DNA from 2 places in the Streptomyces sp. TLI_55 genome. Region 2 is predicted to be linked to the other one. Evidence: predicted binding sites of a transcription regulator. Region 2 holds the regulator's gene; the other holds the start of a gene.
The links. Region 2 encodes HspR, which represses chaperone genes until heat shock. Its sites were predicted from a motif close to TTGAGNNNNNNNNNCTCAA; they were not measured.
Positions count from the first base shown of each region.

Region 1: lon (endopeptidase La) is a predicted target of HspR. The motif match lies at 11,700-11,718, and genes of this name have one in related genera.

Region 1 is NZ_OAOJ01000001.1:6,261,895-6,277,673, forward strand. Features, by position in the region: gene CRP56_RS29075 (multifunctional oxoglutarate decarboxylase/oxoglutarate dehydrogenase thiamine pyrophosphate-binding subunit/dihydrolipoyllysine-residue succinyltransferase subunit) at 52-3,867, opposite strand; gene CRP56_RS29080 (HAMP domain-containing sensor histidine kinase) at 4,160-5,296, opposite strand; gene CRP56_RS29085 (response regulator transcription factor) at 5,293-6,033, opposite strand; gene CRP56_RS29090 (spermidine synthase) at 6,166-6,843, opposite strand; gene CRP56_RS29095 (rhomboid-like protein) at 7,023-7,751, shown strand; gene CRP56_RS29100 (toll/interleukin-1 receptor domain-containing protein) at 7,714-9,048, opposite strand; gene CRP56_RS29105 (hypothetical protein) at 9,048-10,151, opposite strand; partial or broken gene CRP56_RS29110 (GNAT family N-acetyltransferase) at 10,290-10,901, opposite strand; gene CRP56_RS29115 (GNAT family N-acetyltransferase) at 10,917-11,564, opposite strand; gene lon (endopeptidase La) at 11,741-14,155, shown strand; gene CRP56_RS29125 (lysozyme) at 14,365-15,174, opposite strand; gene CRP56_RS29130 (MarR family winged helix-turn-helix transcriptional regulator) at 15,403-15,779, shown strand, end outside.
Region 2 is NZ_OAOJ01000001.1:4,946,733-4,962,511, forward strand. Features, by position in the region: gene CRP56_RS22715 (aminoglycoside phosphotransferase family protein) at 1-817, shown strand, start outside; gene CRP56_RS22720 (GNAT family N-acetyltransferase) at 831-1,346, shown strand; gene CRP56_RS22725 (DUF817 domain-containing protein) at 1,392-2,204, shown strand; gene CRP56_RS22730 ((Fe-S)-binding protein) at 2,197-4,464, opposite strand; gene CRP56_RS22735 (MraY family glycosyltransferase) at 4,660-5,664, shown strand; gene dnaK (molecular chaperone DnaK) at 5,759-7,597, shown strand; gene grpE (nucleotide exchange factor GrpE) at 7,594-8,244, shown strand; gene dnaJ (molecular chaperone DnaJ) at 8,281-9,462, shown strand; gene CRP56_RS22755 (heat shock protein transcriptional repressor HspR) at 9,468-9,914, shown strand; gene CRP56_RS22760 (PA14 domain-containing protein) at 9,971-11,632, opposite strand; gene CRP56_RS22765 (PA14 domain-containing protein) at 11,671-13,710, opposite strand; gene CRP56_RS22770 (substrate-binding domain-containing protein) at 14,028-15,113, shown strand; gene CRP56_RS22775 (DUF4352 domain-containing protein) at 15,100-15,645, opposite strand; gene CRP56_RS22780 (transglutaminase family protein) at 15,711-15,779, opposite strand, start outside.

The sequences.
Region 1 (15,779 bases), 1.3 Mb from region 2:
CACCCCTCGGAAGAGGGATGCGGCCCGGTGACGTGCTGTCCGCGCGAGCGGTTACGCCTCGAACACCTCACGCACCAGCTGCTCCTGCTCGGCCTGGTGCCGCTTCGCGGAACCGACGGCCGGGGACGAGGAGTGCGGGCGGGAGATGCGGCGCAGGCGCTCCCCGTGGGGGACGTCGGCGCCGACCGCCAGGTCGAGGTGGTCGATCAGGTTGAGCGCGATGAACGGCCAGGCACCCTGGTTCGCCGGCTCCTCCTGGGCCCACAGGTACTTCTCGGCGTTCGGGTACTTGGCGATCTCGGCCTGGAGCTCGGCACCCGGCAGCGGGTACAGGCGCTCGATCCGGATGATCGCCGTGTCCGTGATGCCGCGCTTCTGACGCTCGGCCTCCAGGTCGTAGTACAGCTTGCCCGCCACGAAGACGACCTTGCGGACCGCTGCCGGGTCGACCGTCGAGTCGCCGATGACCGGGCGGAACTGACCCGACGTGAACTCCTCCGTCTTCGACGCGGCGGCCTTCAGGCGCAGCATCGACTTCGGGGTGAAGACCACCAGCGGCTTGTGGTGCGGGTTGTGCACCTGCCACCGCAGGAGGTGGAAGTAGTTCGACGGCAGGGTCGGCATCGCGACCGTCATGTTGTTCTGGGCGCAGAGCTGGAGGAACCGCTCGACACGGGCCGAGGAGTGGTCCGGGCCCTGGCCCTCGTAGCCGTGCGGGAGGAGGAGGGTGACGCCGGAGGTCTGGCCCCACTTCTGCTCCGCCGCCGAGATGTACTCGTCGACCACCGTCTGCGCGCCGTTGACGAAGTCGCCGAACTGCGCCTCCCACATCACGAGCGCGTCGGGACGGGCCAGCGAGTAGCCGTACTCGAAGCCCATGACCGCGTACTCGGAGAGCAGGGAGTTGTAGACGTTGTAGCGGGCCTGGTCCTCGGCGAGGTACTGGAGCGGGGTGTACTCCTCGCCCGTCTCGCGGTTGATGAGGACCGCGTGGCGCTGGCCGAAGGTGCCGCGCTGGGAGTCCTGGCCCGACAGGCGGACCGGGGTGCCCTCCAGCAGCAGCGAGCCGACGGCGAGGGTCTCGCCCATGCCCCAGTCGATCGTCCCGTCCTCGACCATCGTCGCCCGGCGCTGCAGCTGCGGCAGCAGACGCGGGTGGACGTGGAAGGAGTCGGGGATGTTGACCTGGGACTCGGCGATCCGCTTCACGACCTCCGTGGAGATCGCGGTGTTCACGGCGACCGGGAACTCCGCCTGCGGGTCCGACACCGGGCCGGCGGCGGGCTGCGAGACGGCCTCGCGGACCTCGGTGAAGACCTTCTCCAGCTGGCCCTGGTAGTCCTGCAGCGCCTGCTCGGCCTCTTCCAGGGTGATGTCGCCGCGACCGATGAGGGACTCGGTGTAGAGCTTGCGCACCGAGCGCTTCTTGTCGATCAGGTCGTACATCAGCGGCTGCGTGAACGCCGGGTTGTCCGACTCGTTGTGACCGCGGCGGCGGTAGCAGATGAGGTCGATCACGACGTCCTTGTTGAACGCCTGGCGGAACTCGAAGGCCAGACGGGCAACCCGGACGACCGCCTCGGGGTCGTCGCCGTTCACGTGGAAGATCGGGGCCTCGATCATGCGGGCCACGTCGGTGGCGTACATCGAGGAGCGCGACGACTCGGGAGCCGCCGTGAAGCCGACCTGGTTGTTGATGACGATGTGGACGGTGCCGCCGGTGCGGTAGCCCCGCAGCTGCGACATGTTCAGCGTCTCGGCCACCACGCCCTGGCCCGCGAAGGCCGCGTCACCGTGCAGGGCGACCGGCAGGACGGTGAAGTCCGTGCCGCCCTTGTTGATGATGTCCTGCTTGGCGCGGGCGATGCCCTCGATGACCGGGTCGACCGTCTCCAGGTGGGACGGGTTGGCGGCCAGCGAGACCGTGATCTGCTCGCCGTCCAGGCCGGTGAAGGTGCCCTGGGCGCCCAGGTGGTACTTCACGTCACCGGAGCCGTGCATCGACTTCGGGTCGAGGTTGCCCTCGAACTCGCGGAAGATCTGCGCGTACGACTTGCCGACGATGTTGGCGAGCACGTTCAGGCGGCCGCGGTGGGCCATGCCGATGACGACCTCGTCCAGGCGCGACTCGGCCGCGCTGTCGATGACCGCGTCAAGCAGCGGGATGACGGACTCGCCGCCCTCCAGGGAGAACCGCTTCTGGCCGACGTACTTCGTCTGCAGGAAGGTCTCGAAGGCCTCCGCCGCGTTCAGCCGGCGCAGGATGCGCAGCTGCTCCTCGCGCTCCGGCTTGGAGTGCGGGCGCTCGACGCGGTCCTGGATCCACTTGCGCTGCTTGGGGTCCTGGATGTGCATGAACTCGATGCCGGTGGTGCGGCAGTACGAGTCGCGCAGCACGCCGAGGATGTCGCGCAGCTTCATCATCGACTTGCCGGCGAAGCCGCCGACGGCGAACTCGCGCTCCAGGTCCCACAGGGTGAGGCCGTGCTCGGTGATGTCGAGGTCGGGGTGCTTGCGCTGGCGGTACTCCAGCGGGTCGGTGTCGGCCATGACGTGGCCGCGGACCCGGTAGGAGTGGATCAGCTCGAAGACCCGGGCGGCCTTGGTGACGTCGTCGTCGTGCGACGCGTCGATGTCCCGGAGCCAGCGGACCGGCTCGTAGGGGATGCGCAGCGCCTCGAAGATGTCGTCGTAGAAGCCGTTCTCGCCGAGCAGCAGGTTCGCGACGATCCGCAGGAACTCGCCGGAGGCGGCGCCCTGGATGACCCGGTGGTCGTAGGTCGACGTGAGCGTCATGACCTTCGAGATGCCGAGCTTGTTCAGGGTGTCCTGGGAGGTGCCCTGGAACTCCGCGGGGTAGTCCATGGAGCCGACGCCCATGATGACCGACTGGCCGGGCATGAGGCGCGGGACCGAGTGGACGGTGCCGAGGCCGCCCGGGTTGGTCAGGGAGACCGTGACGCCCGAGAAGTCGTCCATCGTCAGCTTGCCCTCACGGGCGCGGCGGACGATGTCCTCGTAGGCCTGCCAGAACTCGAAGAAGTTCAGCGTCTCGGCCTTCTTGATGCCCGCGACGACCAGCTGGCGGTCGCCGTTGGGCTTCACCAGGTCGATGGCGAGGCCGAAGTTGACGTGCTCCGGCTTGACCAGGGTCGGCTTGCCGTCCTTCTCCGTGAAGGAGTAGTTCATCGACGGCATGGCCTTGATGGCCTGCACCATCGCGTACCCGATGAGGTGGGTGAAGGAGATCTTCCCGCCCCGGGCGCGCTTCAGGTGGTTGTTGATCACGATGCGGTTGTCGAAGAGCAGCTTCACCGGGACCGCGCGCACGGACGTGGCCGTGGGCACCTCGATCGAGGCGTTCATGTTCTTCGCGACCGCGGCGGCGGGGCCGCGCAGCGTGACCAGCTCGGGACCCTCCGCGGACGCGGCGGCGGGCTCGGCCTTCGGCTTGGCCGCGGCGGGCTTCGCCGGAGCCGGGGCCGGAGCAGCGGCCTGAGCCGGAGCAGCGGCCGGAGCCGGGGCGGCGGCCTTGGCGGGCGCCGGAGCGGCGGCAGCGGGCTGCGCGGCCGCGGGGGCCGGCGCGGGCACCGAGGGCGTCGCCGGAGCCGCAGGGGCGGCAGGAGCCGCCTGAGCCGGGGCGGCGGGGGCCGGAGCAGCAGCCGCAGCCGGGGCGGCGGCCGCGCCCGGCTTGTAGTCGGCGAAGAAGTCCCACCAGGCTCGGTCTACCGAATTCGGGTCCTGGAGGTACTGCTGATAGATCTCGTCGACGAGCCACTCGTTCGGTCCGAACGCGGCCGCGGGGTTCTTGCCCGCTTGGTCTGCGTCGGTCGAGATGCTCGAGTTACTGGGGGACTGTGGCGACACGGCGGCAACCGCCCTCTTCCGCTTCACAAGGTGATGGACAGCGGGAATAAAGGCTACGCCCCCAAGACCCAGAAGGTCAGGCCGGGCCCGTTCATCGTCGTGTAAGTCACATCGAAAACCGTGTTTCGCCGCTGGAAATGGCGGGAAACAAGCGTGGTTCCGGTTCTCACGGCGTCACTTGGGAAGGGGTGAGCACGGCCCCTGGACGCCGAAGGCGCGGGCCTGTGGCCGATCACACGTGTCCGTCAGCGCGGACGTCCGTGGATCTTGAAGCTCCGCTTGGAACTTTACGTCAACTTGGCAGAGATGGAAGTCCCGGGAGAGTGACAAGAATCCTGCAGCCCCGCTCGGATTCGGCCACTCCGATCCGGCCGCCGTGCAGATCCACCGCCCAGCGGGCGATCGCCAGCCCGAGCCCGGTGCCGCCGTCGCTGCCCGGACCGTGTGGCCGGGTGATGTTGCCGCGGTTGAACCGCTCGAAGACCCGGTGCCACTCCGAGCGCGGAATGCCGGGGCCCTCGTCGAGGACCTCCAGTTCGAGGGACTCGGGCAGCGCGCCCCGCCGCGCCTTCACCGTGACCCGGCCGTGCGGCGGGCTGTGCTTGACGGCGTTGTCGATGAGGTTCGCCACCACCTGGTGGATCCGCTCCGGATCCGCGTGCGCGGTCAGCTCCGGCGGGGTCACGTCCAGGTGCAGATGCACGTCCGTGCGCGTATGGCTGCCGGACCCGGTACTCATGCCCGCGCGCGCCGAGGCCACCATGTTGGCCTCCTTCAGCACGCCCGACAGATACGGCCACACCTCGAAACGGCGCTTCTTCAGCGGGACGACGCCGTTGTCGAGGCGGGAGAGGTCCAGCAGCGTCTCGACCAGCCGGCCCAGCCGTTCCGTCTGCTTCAGCGCCGTGCGCATCGTCTCGGGGTCCGCGGGCGAGACCCCGTCCACGATGTTCTCCAGCACCGCCCTGAGGCCCGCGATGGGCGTACGGAGCTCATGGCTGACGTTCGCCACGAGCTCCTTGCGCTGCTGTTCCTGGGCCTCCAGGTCGTCGGCCATGCGGTTGATGGTCTCGGCGAGGTCGCCCAGCTCGTCCCGGCGGTTCTCGCGGACCCGGCGGGTGTAGTCGCCGTGCGAGATGGACCGGGCGACCGCGTTCATCTCGTCCAGCGGGGCCGTGAGCGAGTGCGCCACGAACTGGGTGATCAGCAGCGTGGCGATCATCGAGAAGACCGTGATGAAACGGATCTCCGTCTTCGTCTGCACCGCGATCATCGACAGGCCCGTGGTGATCAGGACCGAGGCGACGACCAGTGCCCCCAGCTTGGTCTTGATCGAGAACGGGCGCACGCTGCCCCAGGACTCACCGGGGGCACCCTTGGGATCCCCGGGCCCCCCGGGGCCTCTCCGTCCGGCCGGACCCTCGCTCATGGCGTCGGCGTCTCCAGGGCGTAGCCCACGCCGTGCACCGTGCGGATCCGCTCGGCGCCGATCTTCCGCCGCAGCGCCTTGATGTGACTGTCGACGGTGCGGGTGCCGGAGGCGTCCGCCCAGTCCCACACCTCGGCCAGCAGCTGCTCCCGGGAGAGCACCGCGCGCGGGGTGTTCGCCAGGCACACCAGCAGGTCGAACTCGGTCGGGGTGAGGTGGACGTCCTCGCTGCGGACCCGTACCCGCCGCTGCGCGTGGTCGATCTCCAGCTCACCGAGCCGCAGGATGCCGCTTCTCGGCGTCGCGGCGGCCAGCGCCGCCCGCTCCACGCGCCGCAGCAGGACGTGCACCCGGGCCGCCAACTCCCGCATGGAGAACGGCTTGGTCATGTAGTCGTCGGCGCCTACGCCGAGCCCGACCAGCATGTCGGTCTCGTCGTCCCGCGCGGTCAGCATCATGACCGGCACCGGACGGGCGGCCTGCACCCGGCGGCAGACCTCCAGGCCGTCGAAGCCGGGCAGCATGATGTCGAGGATCAGCAGATCGGGCTGCCAGGCCTCGGCCGTGTCGACCGCCGCCGGACCGTCGCCCGCGGTCTGCACGAGGAATCCCTCGGCGCGCAGCCGGGTCGCGATGGCCTCCACGATCGTCGGGTCGTCCTCGACCACCAGCACCCGGCGCTGCGCGCCCGGGGTGGCCGTAGCCGTGCCGTTGTGGGAGGTGTGTGTCTGCTCCATCGCCCGCCCCAAAAGTTGCTTTCCGGAATCAGTGGGGTGATTCCGCTCTCTGGCCTGCCTGCGCATGCTTGCGATTGACGCTTGAATGATCTGCGTCAGGGATGCAGCGTACGGGGAGTCACCACGCCTCGGCTATCCAGGTCGGACGCCGAGATGCACGACGTCCGGAACGCCCCGGGCAACCGGGATCTCTTCGGTACGCACCTGCTGGAACCCGGCATTCCATAGGGAACTTTCAAATTCCGGCGAGGGCTGCGCCGACCACACCGCCAGTACCCCGCCCGGTCTCAACACCCTTGCGCAGCTGGCGAGTCCGGCCGGGGAGTACAGGCCGTCGTTGCCCTCGGTGACGGTCCAGTCGGGTCCGTTGTCGATGTCCAGGCACAGCGCGTCGTACGTGTCCGATGTCTCATTGACGTAAGTGACAAGATCCGTTTCCAGAATCTTTGCGCGTGCATCCGCCAGTGCCCGCGCGGAGAGTTCGGACAGCGGGCCGTCGCGGTGCCAGTCGATGATGGCCGGTTCCCGCTCCACGACCGTGATCCGGCCCCAGCGCGGATTCTCGGCCGCGTGCGCGAGCGAGAAGCCGACACCGAGTCCGCCGATCAGCACGCTCGGCGCGGGCCGGTCGTCCAGCGCGGCGAGCGCGGCGTCGACCAGCAGCCGCTCCGAGCGGCCGTCCGAGGTGTCCATCAGGAAACAGCCGTTGGCGATGATCTGCAGCAGCTGACCGTGCCGGCGCAGCACGACCTCGCCGTGCGGGCCCTCGCGACGGTCCAGGACTTCAGGGGTGTCGTACGAGATGGGCATCGGGTCATTTTCGCAGTTCGGCGGTCTCTGTACAGGCAATTGGGGTGGCGGGGGTGCGTCCGCCGCCTGTGGAGCGGTGGTTGAGAACTGTCTGTGAATCGGGGCCCGCGTGGCGCCGGTCACAGACAGCGGGCGGGTCGGGCGCGAATCGTGGGGTGAAACGGAAGGAGTGCCTCGCGGTGGAACGGACTGAGACGGCAGGTCTTCCGGATGCCGCCGAGCTGCTCGACGGCATCCCGGCCCAGCGAGCGCCGGCACCGGCCACCCGCCCGGCGCCGGTACGTCCCCGCCCCTGGCGCCTGCTCCCCACCCCCACCGGAACCCCCTTCACCTTCGGGTACGCCGCCGTCCTCGCCGTGACCTCGCTGGTCACCGAGTACGCCGACCCCGACCTCGTGCACCGCCTGCTCCAGGCCTCCAGCACCGATGTGGCGCACCTCGTGCGGACGCCGGCGCTCGTGCTGCCGGCCAGCGCGCTGTGGGTCGCGGGCGGTTTGCTCTCGCCGTACGCCGTCGGCTTCCTCCTCGTGCTGACCGCGCTGGAGCGGCGGATCGGCGGGGCGCGGACGGCGGTCGTCTTTCTGCTGGGGCACGTCCTGGCGACGCTGGCGACCGAGGTGCCGGTGGGGCTCGCGGTGCTGGCCGGGCATCTGCCGGACAGCTCACTGCACCGGCTGGACTACGGCATCAGCTTCGGCGTCGCCGCGAGCTTCGGGGCGTTGGCGGGGCTGCTGCGGCAGTGGCTGCGGTGGCCGTTGCTGGCGGGGTTCGGGTGGATGCTGGTCCAGGACCTGGTGGCGCTGACCGATCCGCTGAGCGGCTGGGGGCACCTGTTCTCGCTGGTGATCGGGGTGGCTTGCTGGCCGATGGTCAGGCGGTGGGCGGGAGTTGGTCGAGGAGCTCGGTGACGATGCCGAGCGGGGTGTGCCGGGCGAGGTTGCGGTACTGGGTGCGCTGGAGGAAGTCGGGCAGGTCCAGCTTCTCCAGGCAGACGGGCACGAGGCGTACGTCCCCCTCGATGGAGTGCCGGTACAACTCCCGGGCCTCCAGCATGCAGTACTTGCTCTCCAGGTACTCCTTCGACAGCAGCAGCACCCCGACCGCGGACTTGGCCAGGTTCCCCATCAGGTCGTCGAGCCAGTCCTCGCCGACCCCGATGGCGCCGTGCCGGCGGAAGTCGAAGACGTTCTGGAAGCGCTCGTTCAGCAGCTGCGAGAACGTGGCGGCGTGGTCGTGGTTGGCGGTGGCGTAGCTGAGGAAGACGCGTTCGTTGCGCTTGGCGGCGGAGCGGAAGTAGTCCAGGGCCTGCGCGGTGCTGCCGATGTAGCGGGGCTGTTCGTCGATGACCCGCAGATGGGGTTCGACGGCCGCGACGAGGCCGTCGGGATCGTCCCAGCGCACGATCGCCTTGCGGTGGCCGGTCGCGCTCCCGCCGTAGAGCGTCTCCTCCGGCGTCCCGGGGGCCCGGGGCGAGACGATCGGCAGCGTCGGGACGAACTGGCCGTGGGTGAAGGCGGCCACGAGATGGCCCCGCACGGTGTCCAGGTCGACGATCACCCAGTCGCAGGCCCGTAACCGCGTGATCAGATCGAGGTCGAGACGGGGCGGCCAGGGCAGGACGACGGGCTCCCAGGAGTGCTCCTCCAGGGCCTCGGTCAGGGCGGGCGTGGCGGCCCTGTTCTCGGGCGACACGACCAGCCCCACCCGGCGCTGGTGATGGGACCGCCGCCGCTGCGCCGACGCCGACACGTGCGCCTCGGCGAGGAAGCCCCGGTAGACCGACTCGACCTTCCCGGGCAGCGCGGAGTGGGTCGCCGCCTCGGTCTCCTGGGCGTCGTACGGCACCAGACGCACGCTCTCCGGAGCCCGTAACACCGGCAGCAACCGCTGGTCGTGGAAGACCACGGTCGGCTTGCGGGCCCGTACCGCCATGCCCAGTTCCAGCCGGAAGTAGCGGGCCATGTGCCGCAGCCGGGGCAGCAGATGCACCTCGCGGGGGTCACCCGGCAGCGGATGGATGCCGACGAACCCGTCCGCGTCCCGGATCATGCGCTCCAGGCGGACGGGGCTGGTGAAGGAGACCGCCTCGTCGACGCGGAACGAGACGTCCTCGGCGGAGCTGAGCAGCTCCCAGAAGTACAGGTTCTCGGCGGGGGAGTGGTAGCGGTGGCTGAGGAAGACGTTGAGCCGGGCCGGCGACTCCATCAGGCGCCTCCGGGCCCCTGCGGCGGCGTCGCCCCGCCCGGCACCCCCGTCGGCAGCCCCGGGAGCACCGGCGGTGCGGGCGGTTCCGTCTGCTTCAGGCGGTTGTAGACCGCGTCGAACGTGAAGCCCGAGACATAGCCGACGGCCAGCACGAAGAACAGCAGACGGCGGACGCCCTCGCCGGCCAGGATGTCGGGCGACGCGGCCAGCTGGGCGGAGACGAAGAGCAGGAAGGCGATCCCGCCGGCCGACATGCCGAGGACCGCCGTCCGCGCCCAGTGGGTCTCGCGGTCGAAGACGGTCCGGGTGATCGCCCCCGAGGTGCCGGTGGCCAGCGCGCCCACGATCAGCGCGCTGAGGTTGACCGCGGTGCTCGACTCGACGGCGTACGTGAGCGGGATGGTCGCGAAGCCGAGCAGGAGCAGCAGCATGCCGGTGACCGCGCCGAGCCCGGCCCGCAGGGTGGCGCCCCGCCGGGACCTGGCCTCCTCGCGCTGCTTCTCCTCGCGCCGCTCCCGCTGCGTGCCCAGCAGCCGCACCAGCCGCTGGGCGCTGCCCGGACCCCACTGCGCGCCCATGGCGGACACCTCGTCCGCCGTGGCGTGATGGGTGGACCGGTTCATGGTCTCCCAGACCTTGCGGGCGGAACCGCCGAAGGACGCCAGCGGATACAGCGGTATCCCGAACGCGAGGCAGATCATCCCCGTGACCAGCGTCGAGCGGCCGCCGCCGACGAGGACGACCCCGTCGACGTCGCGCAGCGACCGGTAGAAGCTGACCTCCCAGTCGTTGCCCGGCTCGTACCGCAGGTCGAAGGCCTCGGGCCGCTTGTCACGCAGCGGGAAGTCGATGTCGCCGTCCTCGTAGGGCGGCCGGACCTGGACGGAGCCGTCCGGCAGGTCCTCCCGGGTCAGGAAGCCGGCGACGACCCGGCTCTCGACGAACTGCGCCTCGCTGGAGTACACGATGATCCGGCACCCCTCGGCGGCGAGCTCCGCGCCGATCTCCTCGCAGGCCCTCAGCGCGTCGTCCGCGTCCGTCAACGGCGGGTCCAGCCGCCGCCCCGGATCCGCGCTCCCCATCACAGCGATCAACGGCCCCATGAGCCATCCCCCCTTCACGCCGGCTCAGAATACGGCGTGCAGGAAGTTCTCTTCCGTCAGTTCCCGCCGCGCAAACGGGCCTTGGCCAGGCCTGCTGCCAACGTCGGTATGCCGGGCCGTTGTTCATCCGTCGGCGGATCAGGGTCCGCCGCGGTCGCCCGGCGTCCCCACGTACGGCGTGGTCGTCGTCACCGCCGTGAAACCCAGGCGGCGCAGGATGGGGGCGCTGTCGTCGGAGGCGTCGACGTGCAGGTAGGTGACGCCCCGGGCGGCGGCGAGGGCGGCGCGGGTGGCGACGAGGGCGCGGTAGATGCCCCGGCCCCGCCACGCGGCGAGCGTGGAGCCGCCCCACGGGCGCGCGAACCCGGTGCCCGCCCGGAAGGCCGGCCAGGCGGCGGAGACGACCTGCCCGTCCGCCTCGGCGACGTAGACCGCGATCTCGTCGGGGGCGGCGGCCACCCGGCCGACGAGGTCGTCCGCGAGCCGGCCCCGGTCCCGGCCCCACACGGCCGACTCCATGGCGGCGATCCGCCGCATGCCCGCGTCGGCAGCACCGGCCGCCGCAGGGTCACACCGGCCGGCCGCACCGGCCGCCGCAGCGTCACACCGGCCGGCCGCACCGGCTCCCGTTCGGCCAGGTCGGCGGCCCGGCGTGCGCTGAGGCCGCGGGGACGTGTGACCCCGGGTCTTCCGCTCCACCGCCTCACAGCGCCCGGCGAAGTGGTCCCGCTGCCGGGCGATCAGCCGGTCCGGCAGCCCCCGGTCTCAGCCCCCGGTGTACTTCGCGCTCGTCAGCATCGCCGCCACCGTCCACCCCATGGACTCGTACAGCGCCCGCCCCTCAGGCGTCCCCGCCAGCACGCACCGCTCGGCACCCTGTTCCAGCGCCGCCCGCTGGAGCGTGCGCATGACGAGGGTGCCGAGGCCGCGGCGCCGGTGGGCGGGGGACGTGGCGATCTGGTCGGCGACCGCGGTGGCGCCGGTCGGGGCGAGCTGGCCGCGGGCCGCCCAGGAGCCGTCGGGGCCGGCGATCATCGTGCGGACGACTCCGCCGCGGGACCAGGTGCGCTGCCGGTAGCCGTCCGGGACCCGCAGGTCCGCCGCGTCGCGCGTCAGCGGGAGGGCCATCAGGTATCCGGGCTCCGGGTCGATCCACCAGTCCGCGCCCAGCCAGTTGCCCACCACGGCCGGGTCCCGGAACACCTTGAGCCACACCCCGGCCCCGGTCACCCCCTCGGCGACCTTGCGTACGGCCGCCTCGTCCACGGCGTCACCGACCGCGCCGAAGACATGCCGGGTGACGTGCTCCTCCGAGCCCATGTCGATCGTGCAGCCCCAGGGTTCCACCACCGGCGGGGCCGCCCCGCGCGAGACGACCCACCCGTCCACCCAGGCCCGCACGGTCTCGTCCACGACATCTCCCTGTAATAGGTGGAATGCTTCAGCGGTTATTACCGTTGTCGACGATACGTGGCCGCTCAGCGACCCCGACAGAGGTGATCGCTCACAGCGAACGCACCCGGGGGAACAATCAAAGGCTCACGTGCATTGAGTCGGCATAGCTCAACTTGACTGCCGAAGGGGAGATCATGGCTTCGACGTCCACACCGCTCACTCTGCCTGTGCTGCCGCTCGACGACGAGGTCGTGCTGCCCGGAATGGTGGTGCCGCTGGACCTGAACGACGCCGACGTGCGGGCCGCGGTGGAGGCCGCCCAGGCCGCCGCCCGTTCGCAGCCCGGCAAGCCGAAGGTCCTGCTGGTGCCGCGGATCGACGGGACCTACGCGAGCACCGGTGTGCTCGGCACCGTCGAGCAGGTCGGCCGGCTGGCCGACGGCGACCCGGGCGCGCTCATCCGCGGCCGGGGCAGGGTGCAGATCGGTGCGGGAACCACCGGCCCGGGCGCCGCCCTGTGGGTCGAGGGGACCACGATCGACCAGACGGTCCCCGAACCGCTGCCCGGCCATGCCGCCGAACTGGTCAAGGAATACAAGGCGCTCGCCACCGCCTGGCTGCGCAAGCGCGGCGCCTGGCAGGTCGTCGACCGTGTCCAGGCCATCGACGACGTCTCCGCGCTCGCCGACAACTCCGGTTACTCGCCGTTCCTGACCACCGAACAGAAGGTCGAGCTGCTGGAGACCGCCGACCCGGTCGCCCGCCTCAAGCTCGCCACCCAGCAGCTGCGCGACCACCTCGCCGAGCAGGACGTCGCCGAGACCATCGCCAAGGACGTCCAGGAAGGCGTCGACAAGCAGCAGCGCGAGTTCCTGCTCCGCCGCCAACTGGAAGCCGTACGCAAGGAACTGCGCGAGCTCAACGGCGAGCAGGAGGGCGAGGAGTCCGATGACTACCGCGCCCGCGTGGAGGCCGCCGACCTGCCGGAGAAGGTGCGGGAAGCGGCGCTGAAGGAGGTCGACAAGCTGGAGCGGTCCTCCGACCAGTCCCCCGAGGGGTCGTGGATCCGCACCTGGCTGGACACCGTCCTCGAACTCCCGTGGAACGAGCGGACCGAGGACGCGTACGACATCCAGGGCGCCAAGGCGATCCTGGACGCCGAGCACGCGGGCCTGGAGGACGTGAAGGAGCGGATCACCGAGTACCTCGCGGTGCGCAAGCGCCGCAGCGAGCGCGGCCTGGGTGTCGTGGGCGGCCGCCGTGGCGGTGCCGTCCTGGCGCTCGTCGGCCCGCCCGGTGTCGGCAAGACCTCGCTCGGTGAGTCCGTCGCGCACGCCATGGGCCGCAAGTTCGTCCGCGTCGCCCTCGGCGGTGTCCGCGACGAGGCGGAGATCCGCGGCCACCGGCGTACGTACGTCGGCGCGCTGCCCGGCCGGATCGTGCGGGCGATCAAGGAGGCCGGGTCGATGAACCCGGTGGTGCTGCTGGACGAGATCGACAAGGTGGGCTCCGACTTCCGCGGCGACCCCGCGGCGGCCCTCCTGGAGGTCCTCGACCCCGCGCAGAACCACACCTTCCGCGACCACTACCTGGAGGTCGAACTCGACCTGTCCGACGTGGTGTTCCTCGCCACGGCGAACGTCCTGGAGGCGATCCCGGAGGCCCTGCTCGACCGTATGGAGCTGGTCCGCCTCGACGGCTACACCGAGGACGAGAAGGTCGTCATCGCCCGGGACCACCTGCTCCCGCGCCAGCTGGAGCGGGCGGGCCTCGACAAGGACGAGGTCACGCTGGAGGAGAGCGCGCTGCGCAAGCTCGCCGGCGAGTACACGCGCGAGGCGGGCGTCCGCACCCTGGAGCGGTCCATCGCGCGGCTCCTGAGGAAGGTCGCCGCCCAGCACGAACTGGGCGAGCGGAAGCTGCCGTTCACCGTGACGGACGCGGACCTGCGGGACCTGATCGGCCGTCCGCACCACGTCCCCGAGTCCGCCCAGGACCCGGCCGAGCGCCGCACCGCGGTGCCGGGTGTGGCGACGGGCCTGGCGGTGACCGGAGCGGGCGGTGACGTGCTGTACGTGGAGGCGTCGCTGGCCGACCCGGAGACGGGCGCGGCGGGCCTGACCCTCACCGGTCAGCTGGGCGACGTGATGAAGGAGAGCGCGCAGATCGCGCTCAGCTTCCTCCGCTCGCACGGCGCCGAACTGGAGCTGCCGGTCGGCGACCTGAAGGACCGCGGCGTGCACATCCACTTCCCGGCGGGTGCGGTGCCGAAGGACGGCCCGAGCGCGGGCATCACGATGACGACGGCACTGGCGTCGCTGCTCAGCGGGCGGCTGGTCCGCACGGACGTGGCGATGACCGGCGAGGTCTCCCTGACCGGCCGGGTCCTGCCGATCGGCGGCGTGAAGCAGAAGCTGCTGGCCGCGCACCGGGCGGGCGTCACGACCGTCATCATCCCCAAGCGCAACGAGGCCGACCTGGACGACGTCCCCGCCGAGGTGCTGGACAAGCTGGAGGTCCACCCGGTGACCGACGTCCGCCAGGTCCTGGAACTGGCCCTGTCCCCGGCGACGAACGGGGCGGCGCCGGAGGTACCGGTGGCGGCGTGACGCACGGCCGCGGCCACCGCAAGACGTCCGGTCGCGGCGTGACGGACGCGATCGGATGAGGTGAAGGCCCGGGTCCCGTGAGGGAGGCCCGGGCCTTCGTCGTACGTCGGTGTGTCAGCCGTTGGCGAGGGCGACGACCGGGTCGAGCGCCCCGTTGCCGCATCGTCCGGGGGATAACCCCCGGACCCCCAGCCGGTGGCGGCGTTGCACTATCCGTTGGCCAAGGCCTGCACCCGGTCGAGCGCCCCGTTGAACTTGTCGTGGTCACCCACGGTCGGCCCGGAGGAGGTGTACTGCCACATGGTCTGGTAGTCCCACCCCGCCGGCAGCGTCCCCACGGTCGACGCGTAGCGCGCGATCCACAGCGGGTTGGCGGTGGCGAAGCCGGCGTAGTTGCCCGTGCAGTCGGTCCACCAGCTGGTGGCCGTGTAGATGACGGCGTCGCGGCCGGTGCGGGCCTTGTAGCGGTTCAGGAAGTCGCGGATCCAGGTGACCATTCCGCTCTGCGTCTTGCCGTAGCAGGAGTCGCCGTACGGGTTCCACTCGATGTCGAGGGCGCCGGGGAGCGTCCTGCCGTCCTTGGACCAGCCGCCGCCGTGGTCGACGAAGTAGTCGGCCTGCGTGGCGCCGCCGGTCGTGTCCGGGGTGGCGAAGTGGTACGCGCCGCGGATCATGCCGACGTTGTAGGAGCCGTTGTACTGCTGGGCGAAGTACGGGTTCGTGTAGTACGTGCCTTCGGTCGCCTTCACGTAGGCCCATTTCACCCCGCTGCTCCAAAGGGTGGACCAGGCGACGTTTCCTTGGTGGCCGGAGACGTCCACGCCCTCGGTCTGGGCGGCGCGGGTGTCGCGGGGGGTGCCGTTCTGGCCGTCGTGGGCGAGGACGCCGATGCCCATGTACGCGGAGCCGCGGGCGGGGGTCTCGGCGGCGGGGGAGGGGGCGGCGGCGAGCAGGGTCCCCGCGAGGGCGACGAGGGCCGCGAGGAGGAGTCGGACGGGTCTGAGTCTGTGCACGGGCATGCGTGCCTCCGGAGGCGCGGTGGGGGAACGTACCGGAACCATGGGGGGTGTCCTGGCGTGGTCATGCCAGTGTGTGCCTGATGACGAAGCTACGCACGTAGAAGAGGGCCAGGGAAGAGGGACCGGAGGCTGCCGTTGGTCTAAGCCTGCGAAATACTGGCCGAGCTGCGGCGATGACGGCATTTGGCGGAAACTTTCACGACCGGGAAAACCGAGGCGGGGACTGACGTGCACGAAGACGCGAACGGCGGCGGACGCGGAGCCGGCTCCGCCGTGTCCGGGAGTGGTGTGAACCAGCCCGAGTTCCTGGCGCTGGAACGCGAGCTGACCGTGCTGCTGCGGCGCGCCCGGGCCAACCAGGGCGAGATGGCCCGTGAGGTCCACCCGGATCTGGAGTCCTCCGCGTACGGCCTCCTGGTGCGCCTCGACGAGTACGGCCGCCAGCGGGCCACGGAACTCGCCGCGTACATCGGCGTCGGCAAGGCCACGATGTCCCGGCAGCTGCGGGCCCTGGAAGACCTGGGCCTGGTCACCCGCGCGCCCGATCCCGCGGACGGACGGGCCTGGCTGGTGGAGCTGACGGAGGAGGGGCGCTCACGGGTCGG
Region 2 (15,779 bases):
CGGCGTGCGGGACGGGGCCGATGTCTGGTTCAAGGCCAACCCGCCCGCGAGCGCCTTCGAGGGCGCGCTCACCGCCGCGCTGGCCGGCTGGGTGCCGGAGCATGTGCTGGAGCCGCTCGCCGTGGACGCCGGACGCGGCTGGGCGCTGCTGCCCTCCGGCGGTGAGGTCTTCCGGGACGTGCTGGAGCGTGGCGCCGCCGACGTGCGGGCGTGGGAGGGGGCGTTGTGGCAGTACGCGCGGATGCAGCGCGCGCTGGTCCCGTACGTCGACGAGATGAGCCGCCTCGGGGTGCCCGACGCCCGCGCCGCGGCTCTCCCCTCGATCTTCGACAGCGCGCTGGCGGCGAACACCGCCCTGGACCCGGCGGACCGGGCCCGCCTGACCGCGCTCCGCCCCCGCCTCCTCGACTGGTGCGCGGAACTCGCCGAGACGGGCGTCCCCGACTCCCTCGACCACTGCGACCTGCACGACGGTCAGCTCTTCCACCCCGAGCCCGGCCGCTTCACCTTCTTCGACTGGGGTGACGCCAACATCTCCCACCCTTTCTGCAGCTTCACCGTCCCCGCCCGCCGCGTCCGCGAACGGTACGGCCCCGAGGCGCTGCCCCGGCTCCGCGACGCGTACCTCGAACCCTGGACCGGCGACGGCCGTACGCTGCCGGAACTGCGCCGCGCCCTGACCCTGGCGACCCGCCTGGGCGCCCTCGCCCCCACCCGCGCCTGGACCCGCCTCTTCCCCGGCACGAGCCTCCCGGCGGCGGACGCGGCGTGCGCGGAGTGGCTGAGGGGGCTGTGCACCGAGGAGCACCCGCGGTGAAACGATGATCGCCATGACGTACTCGGCCGTCCGACTCCCCCAGTACACGAAAGCCGACCTCGACGAGATCACCGGTGGCATCGACGACCCCTTCGAGGTGGCCGCGCTCGGGGTGCGGTCCCGGGACAAGGACGTGCACTTCGGCGTCCGCCACCAGGGGCGGCTGGTGGCGCACGCCGGGCTGGTGGACGCCGCGGTGTCGGTCGGCGCGAGGCGGTTCCCGGTGGCAGGGCTCGGCGGGGTGGTCGTCGCGCCGGACCTGCGGGGCCAGGGGCTGGCGCGGCTGGTGGTGGAGGCCGCCGTCGCCCACGCCCGGGGCACCGGCGCGGACTTCGGGCTGCTGTTCTGCCTGCCGGACCGGATGCCGCTGTACCGGCGGCTGGGCTGGCGGGAGTCGGCCGACGGCATGCGGGTGGAGCAGCCGGGGGAGACCGTCGTCGACCATCCGCTGCACACGATGTGGCTGCCGCTGGCCGAGGGCGTCGTGTGGCCGGCGGGGCGGGCGAGGCTGCATTCGCTGCCCATGTAGGGCGCCGCTGCAACCATCCCCACCCCGCCGGCGATCTACAGCACCATGCATGCCCTCCGCCAACTCGCCCGCTTCACCTGGCTCCAGGCCCGCTGCTGTGCCTTCGCCGTCGCCCTGTTCGCCGGCATGGCGGCGTCCACCCTGCTGCCGCCGTTGCCGGTCGCGCGCTACGACCTGCTGCTGACGTACGGCGTCCTGCTGACCGGCGTGGGGTTCCTGGTGGGCTGGGAGACGCGGCGTGAGGTGGCGGTCGTGGCGTTCTGCCATCTGCTCGGCCTCGCCTTCGAGATGGTGAAGGTGCACGTCGGCTCCTGGAGTTACCCCGAGCCGGGGGTCGCGAAGCTCGCCGGGGTGCCGCTGTACGGCGGGTTCATGTACGCGGCGGTCGGCAGTTACGTGTGCCGTGCCTGGCGGCTGCTGCGGCTGTCGCTGAGCGGCTACCGGCCCCGCGCCACCGCCGCGGTCGCCGTGCTGCTGTACGCCAACTTCCTCACCCACCACTGGATACCCGACCTGCGCTGGCCGCTCGCCGCGCTGCTGCTGGCGGCGACCGCGGGCACCTGGGTGCAGTACACGATCGGCTCCCGCCGGTACCGGATACCGCTGGCGTTGTCCTTCGCGCTGATCGGGTTCTTCCTGTGGCTGGCGGAGAACGTGGCGACGTATCTCGGCGCCTGGACCTATCCGGACCAGCTCGACGGCTGGCAGCCGGTCGCGATCGGGAAGTGGGTCTCCTGGGCGCTGCTGATCAGCGTCACCTTCGTCATCTGCGGCGCGCGCCGGCATACGGCGACGCCCCCTGCCGATTCCTCGGACAGGGGGCGTCGTACGGCCGTATCGGCCACGACCGTTACTTGACCGGCTCGGGCTCCGGCTCGTTCTCGGTCTCCGCGGCGTCCTCGGGGTCCACCGGCGTCTTGACCGACTCCAGCAGCAGCTGGGCGACGTCCACGACGGTGATCGACTCCTTGGCCTTGCCCTCGTTCTTCTTGCCGTTCACCGAGTCCGTGAGCATGACCAGGCAGAACGGGCAGGCGGTGGAGACGATGTCGGGGTTCAACGACAGCGCCTCATCAACACGCTCGTTGTTGATGCGCTTGCCGATCCGCTCCTCCATCCACATCCGCGCACCACCGGCGCCACAGCAGAAGCCGCGCTCCTTGTGGCGGTGCATCTCCTCGTTCCGCAGGCCCGGGACGTTGGCAATGATCTCGCGCGGGGGCGTGTAGATCTTGTTGTGGCGGCCCAGGTAGCAGGGGTCGTGGTAGGTGATGATGCCCTCGACCGGGGTGACCGGGGTCAGCTTGCCCTCGTCCACCAGGTGCTGGAGCAGCTGGGTGTGGTGGATGACCTCGTAGTCGCCGCCGAGCTGCGGGTACTCGTTGCCGATGGTGTTCAGGCAGTGCGGGCAGGTGGCGACGATCTTCTTCGAGGACTTCGGCTTCTTGGTGCTCTCGTCCTCGTCGTCCTCGCCGAACGCCATGTTCAGCGCGGCCACGTTCTCCATGCCGAGCTCCTGGAACAGGGGCTCGTTGCCGAGGCGGCGGGCGGAGTCGCCGGTGCACTTCTCGTCGCCGCCCATGATCGCGAACTTGACGCCCGCGATGTGGAGGAGTTCCGCGAAGGCCTTCGTCGTCTTCTTGGCGCGGTCCTCGAGGGCGCCGGCGCAGCCGACCCAGTACAGGTACTCGACCTCGGAGAGGTCCTCGATGTCCTTGCCGACGACCGGCACCTCGAAGTCGACTTCCTTCGTCCACTCCAGGCGCTGCTTCTTGGCCAGGCCCCAGGGGTTGCCCTTCTTCTCCAGGTTCTTGAGCATCGTGCCCGCCTCGGACGGGAACGCGGACTCGATCATCACCTGGTAGCGGCGCATGTCGACGATGTGGTCGACGTGCTCGATGTCGACCGGGCACTGCTCGACACAGGCACCGCAGGTGGTGCAGGACCACAGGACGTCCGGGTCGATGACGCCGTTCTCCTCCAGGGTGCCGATCAGCGGCCGCTCGGCCTCGGCCAGCGCCGCCGCGGGCACCGAAGCAAGCTGCTCCTCGGACGCCTTCTCCTCGCCCTCCATGGTCTTGCCGCCACCCGCGAGCAGGTAGGGCGCCTTGGCGTGGGCGTGGTCCCGCAGGGACATGATCAGGAGCTTGGGGGAGAGCGGCTTGCCGGTGTTCCAGGCGGGGCACTGCGACTGGCAGCGGCCGCACTCGGTGCAGGTGGAGAAGTCGAGCAGGCCCTTCCAGGAGAACTGCTCGACCTGGCTGACACCGAAGACGTCGTCGTCACCGGGGTCGGTGAAGTCGATCGGCTTGCCGCCGGAGGTCATCGGGAGCAGCGCGCCCAGCGAGGTGGCGCCGTCGGCGTTGCGCTTGAACCAGATGTTCGGGAAGCCGAGGAAGCGGTGCCAGGCCACACCCATGTCGGTCTTCAGGGAGACGACGATCATCCAGACGAAGGAGGTCACGATCTTCAGGCCGGCGAAGAAGTACGTGAGGTTCTGGAGGGTGGAGAGGTCCAGGTTCTCCAGCGCGTGGACGACCGGGTACGAGATCAGGAACGAGGCCTCGTAGCCGTCGACGTGGTGCTGGGCGCCTTCGAGCGCGTGCAGCATGAAGATGCAGACGCCGACGATCAGGATGACCGTCTCGACGAAGTACGCCTGGCCCGTGTTGGAGCCCGCGAACCGGGACTTGCGGCCCGCGCCGCCCGGCCGGTTCAGCTGCCGGATGACGATCAGCGTCAGGATGCCGACGACCGTCAGGGTGCCGATGACCTCGACGAAGAGGTTGTACGGCGCCCAGTCGCCGATGATCGGCAGCAGCCAGTCGGCCTGGAAGAGCTGGCCGGTGGCGTTCACGATGGTCAGCAGCAGCGTGTAGAAGCCGATCGCCACGAACCAGTGGGCGAAGCCCACGATGCCCCAGCGGTTCATCCGGGTGTGGCCGAGGAACTCCTTGACCACGGTGATGGTGCGCGTGACCGGGTCGTTGGTCCGGGTTCCGGCCGGGACCGGCTGGCCGAGCATCATGAAGCGGACGATCTGCAGGGTGGCTCGCCCGAACAGGGCGATGCCGACTGCCATGGTGACCATCGACACGATGATCGCGGCGAGTTGCATTTGGGGGCTCCTCGGGCCTGCGAGGGAGATTACTAAGCGGTAACTTATGCAGTCCGTCTGAGACTACCCGTATCTTCCATCGCACTGTAGCCAGCCGCGGAGTGATCTGGATCGCTGAGGGTTCCCTTAAGACGTGTGGCAATCCGAACGTGTTATTCGTATCAAATTGGTACATTCATCACTACTTTAAGACGCGTGCTCTATGGGATCGCCGCCGCCACGACCGCTCTGCTGCTGACCGCCGTCCTGGCGGCCGTACTCCGCGCGCCCGCCCTGCGCCTCGGTCTCGTCGACCGCCGCAGACAGCAGCGCAAGGTGCCGCTGTCCGGGGGTGTGGCCGTCGTCCTCGCGACCTGCGCCGTCGTCGCCACGGGGGAGTGGACGGAGGTCGCACCCCTGGGCGGCGGGGAACTTCTCGTCGCGGCCGGCGCCGTCGCCGCCCTCGGGCTCGCCGCCGACCTCTGGCGCGTCCGTGCGCGCGTGCTCTGCGTCGGTACGGCCGTGGCGGCGGCCTGTGTGGTGCCGTACGAGGAGACCGGCGTCGTCGGCGGGGTGCTCGCGGTGGGCTGGATCGTGTTCGTGGCCCTGGGGTTCCGGGCACTCGACCATGCCGACGGGCTCGCCGGGACCGTCGGGGTCGTCGCCGCCTTCGGTGTGGGCGCCTGTGCGGCGGCCGAGGTGATGGACGGGCTCGCGGTGCTGCTGAGCGTGCTGGCCGCCGCGCTGACCGGGTTCCTCATGCACAACTGGCCGCCCGCGCGCGTGGGGCTCGGTTCGAGTGGGGCGCTGTTCGCCGGGTTCGTGCTCGCGGCGGCGGGCGTGGTGGCGCGGACCGGGCACGAGGCGGTCTCCAGCGCGGGGGTGCTGTTCGCGCTCAACGCGGTCGCCGTCGCCGACGTCCTTCTGGTCGTCGTCTCCCGGCGGCTGGCCGGGCGGCGCGGGCCCGACCATCTCGGGCACCGGCTGCGCAGGCTCGGGCTGACCCCGCAGGGGACGGTGGTGCTGCTCGGGCTCGGGGCCTTCGCCGGGGTGCTCGTCGGGGTGCTGGAGCACCTCGGGTGGGTGGGCGGAACGGCGGCGCTGTGGGTGGCCTCGGGCGCCCTGGTCGTCGTACTCGCGCTGCTGCGGGTGAAGTCCTCCGGGACTCCTCGACCGGTATCTTCGCAGGTCAGGACGCAGTTGCGTGTAAGGAACGGATAAGAGTTGAGCCTCACAGACTCAGGTCTGTTGACCCATTCGCGGGCGTCATGCACACTTGAGTCCGTTCCACTCAAGTCAGCTGGAGGAATCAACCATGGCACGTGCGGTCGGCATCGACCTGGGCACGACTAACTCCGTCGTCAGCGTTCTCGAAGGCGGCGAGCCCACCGTCATCACCAACGCCGAGGGTGCCAGGACCACGCCGTCCGTCGTCGCCTTCGCGAAGAACGGCGAAGTGCTCGTCGGCGAGGTGGCCAAGCGCCAGGCGGTCACCAACGTGGACCGGACCATCCGGTCCGTGAAGCGCCACATGGGCACCGACTGGAAGATCGAGCTCGACGGGAAGCCCTTCAACCCGCAGCAGATCTCGGCGTTCATCCTCCAGAAGCTGAAGCGGGACGCCGAGGCCTACCTGGGCGAGAAGGTGACCGACGCAGTCATCACCGTCCCGGCGTACTTCAACGACTCGGAGCGTCAGGCGACGAAGGAAGCCGGTGAGATCGCCGGTCTCAACGTCCTTCGTATCGTCAACGAGCCGACCGCGGCCGCGCTCGCCTACGGCCTCGACAAGGACGACCAGACGATCCTCGTCTTCGACCTCGGTGGCGGCACCTTCGACGTGTCCCTCCTGGAGATCGGCGACGGCGTCGTCGAGGTGAAGGCCACCAACGGTGACAACCACCTCGGTGGTGACGACTGGGACCAGCGCGTCGTCGACTACCTGGTCCAGCAGTTCAAGTCGGGCCACGGCGTGGACCTCGCCAAGGACAAGATGGCGCTCCAGCGTCTGCGCGAGGCCGCCGAGAAGGCGAAGATCGAGCTGTCCTCGTCCACCGAGACCTCGATCAACCTGCCCTACATCACCGCCTCCGCCGAGGGCCCCCTGCACCTCGACGAGAAGCTCACCCGCGCCCAGTTCCAGCAGCTGACCGCGGACCTCCTGGAGCGCTGCAAGACGCCGTTCCACAACGTCATCAAGGACGCCGGCATCTCCATCAACGAGATCGACCACGTCGTCCTCGTCGGTGGCTCCACCCGCATGCCCGCCGTCGCCGAGCTCGTCAAGGAGCTCACCGGCGGCAAGGACGCCAACAAGGGCGTCAACCCGGACGAGGTCGTCGCCATCGGCGCGTCCCTCCAGGCCGGTGTCCTCAAGGGTGAGGTCAAGGACGTCCTGCTCCTCGACGTGACCCCGCTGTCCCTCGGCATCGAGACCAAGGGCGGCATCATGACCAAGCTCATCGAGCGCAACACCACGATCCCGACCAAGCGGTCCGAGATCTTCACCACGGCCGAGGACAACCAGCCGTCCGTGCAGATCCAGGTCTACCAGGGCGAGCGCGAGATCGCGGCGTACAACAAGAAGCTCGGGATGTTCGAGCTGACCGGTCTGCCGCCGGCGCCCCGCGGCGTCCCGCAGATCGAGGTGTCCTTCGACATCGACGCCAACGGAATCATGCACGTGACCGCCAAGGACCTGGGCACGGGCAAGGAGCAGAAGATGACTGTCACCGGCGGCTCCTCGCTGCCGAAGGACGAGGTCGACCGGATGCGCCAGGAGGCCGAGCAGTACGCGGACGAGGACCACCGCCGCCGCGAGGCCGCCGAGACCCGCAACCAGGGCGAGCAGCTCGTCTACCAGACGGAGAAGTTCCTCAAGGACAACGAGGACAAGGTCCCCGGCGAGGTCAAGACCGAGGTCGAGGCCGCCGTCGAGGAGCTGAAGACCGCGCTCAAGGGCGAGGACACCGCCGAGATCCGCACGGCCACCGAGAAGGTCGCCGCGGTCTCCCAGAAGGTCGGCCAGGCCATGTACGCCGACGCCAACGCCGCGCAGGCCGCGGGTGGCGCGGGCACCGAGGCCCCGAAGGCCGACGACGACGTCGTCGACGCCGAGATCGTCGACGAGGACCGTAAGGACGGTGCCGCGTGACGGAGGAGACCCCGGGCTTCGAGGAGAAGCCCGACGTCCCCTCCGGCGCGACCCCCGACGACGCCGAGCCGAAGACCGCCGCCTCGCCCGAGGGTGAGGGGGCGGCCCCGGCCGGGGACGCAAACGCACAGATCGCCGGCCTGACGGCCCAGCTGGACCAGGTCCGCAAGGCGCTCGAGGAGCGCACCACGGACCTCCAGCGGCTCCAGGCCGAGTTCCAGAACTACCGCCGCCGCGTGGAGCGGGACCGGATCACGGTCAAGGAGATCGCCATCGCGAACCTCCTGACCGAACTCCTGCCCGTGCTCGACGACATCGGCCGCGCCCGGGACCACGGCGAGTTCGTCGGCGGATTCAAGTCCGTCGGGGAGTCGCTGGAGACCGTCGCGGCGAAGATGGGTCTGCAGCAGTTCGGCAAGGAGGGCGAGCCCTTCGACCCGACGATCCACGAGGCCCTGATGCACAGTTACGCACCGGACGTCACCGAGACGACCTGCGTGGCGATCCTCCAGCCGGGGTATCGCATCGGCGAGCGCACCATCCGCCCCGCCCGGGTGGCCGTCGCCGAACCGCAGCCGGGTGCGCAGACGGTCAAGGCCGAGGACGCCGAGACCGAGGAGAAGGACAACAGCTCTGAAGAGGGCTGACGTCAACGGGACCGACCGAGAGGAGGGGCGTCGAGGATGAGCACCAAGGACTTCATCGAGAAGGACTACTACAAGGTCCTCGGCGTCCCCAAGGACGCCACCGAGGCCGAGATCAAGAAGGCGTACCGGAAGCTCGCCCGCGAGTTCCACCCGGACGCCAACAAGGGCAACACCAAGGCGGAGGAGCGCTTCAAGGAGATCTCCGAGGCGAACGACATCCTCGGCGACCCCAAGAAGCGCAAGGAGTACGACGAAGCCCGCGCGCTGTTCGGCAACGGCGGCTTCCGCGCCGGGCCGGGCGCGGGCGGCGGCTCCTTCAACTTCGATCTCGGTGACCTCTTCGGAGGCGGTGGCGGCCAGGGCGGCCAGGGTTCCGGCGGCTTCGGCGGCGGCATCGGCGACGTGTTCGGCGGCCTGTTCAACCGCGGCGGCACCGGGGGCACCCGGGTCCAGCCGCGACGCGGCCAGGACATCGACACCGAGGTCACGCTGAGCTTCACGGAGGCCATCGAAGGGGCCACGGTCCCGCTGCGGATGTCCTCGCAGTCCCCCTGCAAGGCGTGTTCCGGCACCGGCGACAAGAACGGCACCCCCCGCGTGTGCCCGACCTGCGTCGGCACCGGCCAGGTGGCCCGGGGCTCGGGCGGCGGCTTCTCGCTGACCGACCCCTGCCCCGACTGCAAGGGCCGCGGCCTCATCGCCGAGCACCCCTGCATGGAGTGCAAGGGCAGCGGCCGCGCCAAGTCCTCGCGCACGATGCAGGTCCGCATCCCCGCCGGGGTGACGGACAACCAGCGCATCCGCCTGCGCGGCAAGGGCGCGCCGGGCGAACGGGGCGGCCCCGCGGGCGACTTGTACGTCACCGTCCATGTCGACGCCCACCCGGTCTTCGGCCGCAAGGACGACAACCTCACGGTGACCGTCCCGGTGACGTTCGCGGAGGCGGCCCTCGGCGGCGAGGTCCGGGTCCCCACCCTGGGCGGCCCGCCCGTCACCCTCAAGCTGCCGCCCGGCACCCCCAACGGCCGCACCATGCGCGCCCGCGGCAAGGGCGCGGTCCGCAAGGACGGCACCCGCGGCGACCTCCTGGTCACCGTCGAGGTGAGTGTCCCCAAGGACGTGACGGGGAAGGCTCGTGAAGCGCTTGAGGCGTATCGCGAGGCAACCGCGGACGAGGATCCGCGGGCGGAGCTGTTCCAGGCCGCGAAGGGAGCATGAGAGTGATGGACGGCCGTCGACGCAACCCGTACGAACTGACCGAGGAGACCCCGGTCTACGTCATCTCGGTGGCGGCCCAACTCTCCGGCCTGCACCCGCAGACCCTTCGCCAGTACGACCGCCTCGGCCTGGTCTCCCCGGACCGCACCGCCGGGCGGGGCCGCCGCTACTCGGCCCGCGACATCGAACTGCTGCGCACCGTGCAGCAGTTGTCGCAGGACGAGGGCATCAACCTGGCCGGCATCAAGCGCATCATCGAGCTGGAGAACCAGGTCGCCGCGCTGCAGTCCCGGGTCGCGGAGATGGAGGCGGCACTGGAAGGCGCCGCCGCCGCGATGCGGCAGCGGGAAGCGGCGGTGCACGCGTCGTACCGGCGTGACCTGGTGCCGTACCAGGAGGTGCAGCAGACCAGCGCGCTGGTGGTCTGGCGGCCGAAGAAGGCCAAGGACTAGCCATACACACGAGAGCGGGGCCCGGAGGTTCGTCCTCCGGGCCCCGCTCCCGTATGTCACCGCCCGCTGAAGAACTCCAGCGAGGCGCCTTCGTACCCGACCCGGCCGTAGTGGTCGACGGCGTACACGGTCACCATGCAGGGCCCGTTGTAGGGCGCGACCCAGGAGATGGCCCCTGTGGTCGACAGCTGCGTGCCGCTGTCACCGCACGCCCCGGACATCTCCCAGGAGTACCCCTTCAGCTGCCGCCCCTCGTCGCCGGCGCCCGGCGCGGCGGTCACCTGGATCGCGGAACGCCCCGGTATCCCGTTCGTCACCAGCGTCAGCCGCGGAGCCTTCGGCCCGACCGCCGTCGCCTTGGTGACGCGCTCGGCGGAGATCTGCTCGGAGGGCAGCGACTCCAGCCCGTCCGCGCCCACGGTGGCGACGTAGTAGTACGCCTTGCCGGCCGGCGCGGTCCGGTCCTCCCACCCGGTGCCGTTGGTGGCGCCGATGGCCGTCCAGGCACCGGTGGGGCTGGTCCGGCGGTAGACGTGGTAGCCGCCGACCTCGTCGGGCGACGCCGTCCACGTGACCATCGTGAGGTCGTCGGCGGGCGGCTGCGTCGCCAGGCCGGTCGGCGCGGCGGCCGTCGAGGCCACGTCCCGGCTCGCGGACACTCCGTCCGAGTCGGGCGAGACGTTGGCCGCGGTGTCGACGGCCACTACGGAGAAGGCGTAGGGCACGCCCGCGTCGTCGGCCGGCACCGGGGCGTTGAACGAGGTCCCCACCACGAAGTCCGGCCCGTCCGGGTCCGGTTCGCCCTTGCGGTAGGTCCACACCTCGTAGTGGTCGATGTCCGTCGACACGGAGGCCTGCCAGGTCAGGGAGACCCCGGCCGTGGTGCCGTCCGCCGTGAGACCGGTGATCCCCTTGGGGGCGGTGTGGTCGATGGTGGTGACGCCCTGGTCGGTCGTACCGGTGGAGGTGTTGCCCGCCTTGTCGTAGGCGCGGACCTCGTAGTAGTACGTCTCGCCGGTCGCCCCGGGGAGGTCGGTGTACGACGTCGAGGTCGTCGTCGCGAGCGAGGTGCTGCCGAAGGAGGCGCCCTTGAGGCGGCGGTAGACCCGGTACCCGGCGAGGTCCATCTCCTTGTTCTTCGCCCAGGTGAGCTTGGCCTTGCCGGTGGCCTGGTCGTACGACACCGAAGCCCCGGTGGGGGCAAGGGGCTTGACCTTGTCGACGGTCGCGGAGGTGCGGGGCGTGTAGGCGAACTTGACCTTGGCGCTGCCGGTCCAGTTGGCGTAGTCGACGCGGAGGGTGTGCTTGCCGGACGGGATGGTGACGTTGACGGTCTTCGACACGGTGGTGGAGGTGTTCTTCCACAGGTCGACCTTGCGGGTGCCGTCGAGGTAGACGCGGATGCCGTCGAGCCCGGAGGCGGCGAGGGAGAAGGGCCCACCGGAGCCGAAGTCCCGCGTCACCGACCACCGCACACCGAAGTTGTCGGACGGCAGCCCGGAGGCGGGGGCGCCGCTCCAGCTCTGGTCGATGGCGTTGTCGCAGTCGGTCTTCTTCGGGGTGCCGGAGAAGGTGGTGTTGGCGAAGAACTGCCGCTTGAAGACGGGGGAGGTGCAGGTGGTGGCGGCGGAGGCGGGCGTGACGGTGAGCAGCGTGCCCGCCGTGGCCAGGACGACCGCGCTCGCGGCAGCGGCCGTCGTGAAGCGAGGGTGGTTCATCTAGTCGTATTCCTCGGGTTCTTCGGGGGCTCTCGGGCTCAGACGAGGTCCGGCCGGATCTGCCAGGGGTGGGCGGCGGCGGTCTCGGTGCCGTCGGACAGGACGCCGACGACCCGGTAGTAGGAGATCGAGCCGAGCGGCATCGCGGCGTCGGTGTAGGACTGGTAGAAGACGCCGTCCTTCGGGGCCACGGTGCCCAGCAGGTCGTAGGCCTGCGTCTCGGCGTTCCAGCGGCTGACGCGGTACGCGGTGACGTCCGCGCAGAAGGCGCCCTCGCAGTGCCACAGGACGTTCTTGCCCTGCTCGGGCATGGTCCAGCCCCCGCTGCCCCACAGCGCGCCGGAGTCGGCGCCGATGGGCTCGCCCGGGGTGATGGCCAGCTCGGTGGCGTCGACGACGGTCCAGGACGACACGTTGCCCCACTTGTCGACGGCGTAGACCGCGTAGGCGGCGTGCTCGCCGTCCGGGATGTCGATGCACAGGGCGGTCAGCGGGTCGGTGGTGCTCCGCGTGCAGGGGTCCGTGGCCTTGAACGAGCCGTCGGCCTGGCGCACGCCTCGCGCGGCCCAGTAGTGGTCGATGTCCTGGTCCGTGGACGCGTTCCAGCGCAGCAGCATGCCGTCGGCGCGGGGCGTCGCGGTCAGGCCGGTGACGGGCGCGGGCGGGACACGGTCGGCGGTCGTCACCGTGACGGGCGCGGACGGGGCGGACTCGTTGCCCCGCCCGTCGGTGAAGGTGACGGCGTAGGTGTACGTGGTGGCGTACGCCCAGGTGGGGTCGTCGCAGTCGAAGACGTAGACGCCGCCCGCGCTGTCGAGCGTGGTGAGGTAGTCGCAGTCGACGCGCTCGGCGTCGGCGCCGAGGGCGGTGCCCACGGAGCGGTACACGGTGAAGCGGCCGTAATTGTCCAGCTCGTCGCGGGTGTGCGCCTCGGGCGTCTGCCAACTCACGTGCACGTCACCGCGGTTGGTGACCACGTGCAGTCCGGACGGAGCGGGGGGTGCGGTCCGGTCGATGCCGTCGGAGGTGACCGGCGCCGAGTACGGGCCCGGGTTGCCCAGCGCGTCGAGGGAGCGCACGACATACGTGTGCAGGGTCTCGTCCTGACCCACGTAGTGCAGGTAGGAGGTGCCGGTGAGCGACTTCAGCAGGGTGTACGAGCCGGTCGCCGCGTCCTTCTCGAACACCTCGTACCCGACCGCCCCCGGCACGGTGTCCCAGCCCAGCACCATCCCGTCGAGATCCCCGTGCGCGCTGAGCCCGGTGGGCGCGGCGGGCCCCGTACGGTCCGGCGTCGTCACCCCCTGGTCGGCGGTGCCGCCGGAGACGTTGCCGGCCGTGTCGTAGGCGCGGACCTCGTAGTAGTAGGTCTCGCCGGTGGGGGGTGGGGTGTCGGTGTACGACGTCGAGGTCGTCGTCGCGAGCGGGGTGCTGCCGAAGGAGACGCCCTTGAGGCGGCGGTACACGCGGTAGCCCGCGAGGTCCATCTCCTTGTTCTTCGCCCAGGTGAGCTTCGCCTTGCCGGTCGCCGCGTCGTACGACACCGAGGTGCCCGTCGGCGTCAGAGGCTTGACCTTGTCGACGGTCGCGGAGGTGCGGGGCGTGTAGGCGAACTTGACCTTGGCGCTGCCGGTCCAGTTGGCGTAGTCGACGCGGAGCGTGTGGCTGCCGGACGGGATGGTGACGTTCACGGTCTTGGAGACGGTCGCCGACGTGTTCTTCCACAGGTCGATCTTGCGCACGCCGTCGACGTACACCCGTATCCCGTCCAGCCCCGACGCGCTCAACGCGAACGGGCCTCCCGAGCCGAAGTCCCGCGTCACCGACCACCGCACACCGAAGTCGTTCGACGGCAGCCCGGAGGCGGGGCCGCCGCTCCAGCTCTGGTCGATGGCGTTGTCGCAGTCGGTCTTCCTCGGGGTCCCGGAGAAGGTGGTGTTCGCGAAGAACTGCCGCTTGAAGACCGGCGAGGCGCAGGTCGTCGCGGCGGAGGCGGGGGCGGCGGTCGCGGTGAGGAGACCACCGGTCACGGCGAGCACGGCGGCGGACGTGATCGTCGTGCGTCTGGCTGGGTTCATTCGATCCTCTGAGCGGATGGGAAACGGTCGGCGCAAGCCGTCGTGATCACGACTCGTGAGGAATGGAGTTGGTTGTACGGATCTTTGCCTTCGCCCGGGCTCCGCTTGAATGAAGGGTCCGTAAAGGGTGTTTGGAGGGGGTTCCGCCATCTCTTCACATAAGAAGCGGAGCGTGGCGTTGCGCACTCGTTAAGTGGTTCCGCTTGACGCTGAGGGGCGTCGCCGCGTTGGCTTTTCAGTCATCTGGGTCGCAAAGCTGCGCCCGCGTCCGGAAGGCACCAGAAGTGAGCTCCCCAATGCGTCGTACCGCCATATGCATGGCCGTGTCCTCGATGGCCCTGTCGCTGACCGCCTGCGGGGCCCTGGGTGTGACGGGGGACAGTGCCGACGCGAGTCCGACCAAGGGCAACGACGTCACCGTCGGTGTGCTGATGCCGGAGACGACCAACACGCGCTACGAGGACTTCGACTACCCGATCATCCAGAAGAAGGTCGCGGAGCTCACCAAGAAGGAAGGCCGGACCGTCTACGCCAACGGCGAGGCGGATGCCAAGAAGCAGGCCGGCCAGATGCAGAAGATGATCGACGACAAGGTCGACGTCATCCTGCTGGACGCCGTGGACTCGCACGCCATCGCCCCCATGGTGAAGAAGGCCAAGTCCGCCGGCATCCCGGTCATCGCCTACGACCGGCTCGCCGAGGGCCCCATCGACGCGTACGTCTCCTTCGACAACGAACTCGTCGGCGAGGTGCAGGGCCGCACGCTCATCGAGTCGCTGGGCTCGGGCATCGACACCTCCGACAAGATCGTCATGCTCAACGGCTCGCCCTCCGACCCGAACGCCGGACAGTTCAAGGCGGGCGCGCTCTCCGAGATCACCGGCAAGGTGTCGATCGCCAAGACGTACGACGTCGACGGCTGGAAGCCGGCCATCGCGAAGAAGGACATGGCCGAAGCGATCTCGGCGATCGGCAAGGGCAACATCGCCGCCGTCTACTCCGCCAACGACGCCATGGCCGGCGCCGCCATCGAGGCGATGGAGGAGGCCGGCATGACCGACCTGCCGCCCATCACCGGCCAGGACGCCGAACTGGCCGCCGTGCAGCGGATCGTCAGCGGCGAGCAGTACATGAGCGTCTACAAGTCCTACCCGCTGGAGGCCGAGGCCGCCGCCGAGATGGCCGTGTCGAAGATCCAGGGCAAGGGCATCCTGTTCGACTCGCTCACCCAGGACCGCGTCGACAGCCCCACCGACAAGGACATCCCGGCCCAGCTGGTGTCGGTGTCCGCGCTGACGCAGTCCAACATCAAGAGCACGGTCGTCGCCGACGGCATCTACAGCGTGAAGCAGATCTGCACCGCGAAGTTCGCCGCCGCCTGTGCCCAGATCAAGTTGAAGTAGCCTCCGGCCCGGCGGGCGTCATCGGGATGAACACCCCGTTCGGCGCCCGTCCGATGGGCTTGGTGCTGGTGAAGCTGGTCGGGTCGTTGTCGCCGGACACCCGCAGGCCGGTGATCTTCGCGCCTTTCGGGACGTCGTACCAGAGCTCGACCTCCATGAGGGTGTGGCCGCCGAGCCGCACCTTCTCCGACTGGCGGCGCACCGCCATCGCGAAGGCGTCGGGACGGGAGCGGTCGCCGGTGACGCCCGCGACGCGCTGCCGCGCCGACTCGTAGGTGTGGTAGTTCGGGTCGTTGTTCTCCACCCGCAGCCGTGCGGCGCAGAACTGACCCTCGGGCGGGGCGTCCGCGTGGGAGCCCGTCACGCCCGTGATCCCGCAGTGCAGGGTCAGCAGGGTGAAGGTGAGGTGCCCGTCCTTGTGCGGCTTCGGGGCCGTGCTGCCGGGGTCGTCGCCGTCGTCGCCGCAGCCGGCGACGAGCAGCAGGGCGGTCAGGGACAGTGCCATGAGCCTGATCGGGCGCGCTGTCGGCATGACGGCGATTGTGCGCCCTCCGCCCCGGAAAGGGGAGGAGGGCGACACGAGTCGGTCCCGGGCGGTCAGGCCACCCGTGTGAACTCCACCGTCACCTCCGGCGGGCCGCCGGGCACGCCCCGGTAGATGCCCTT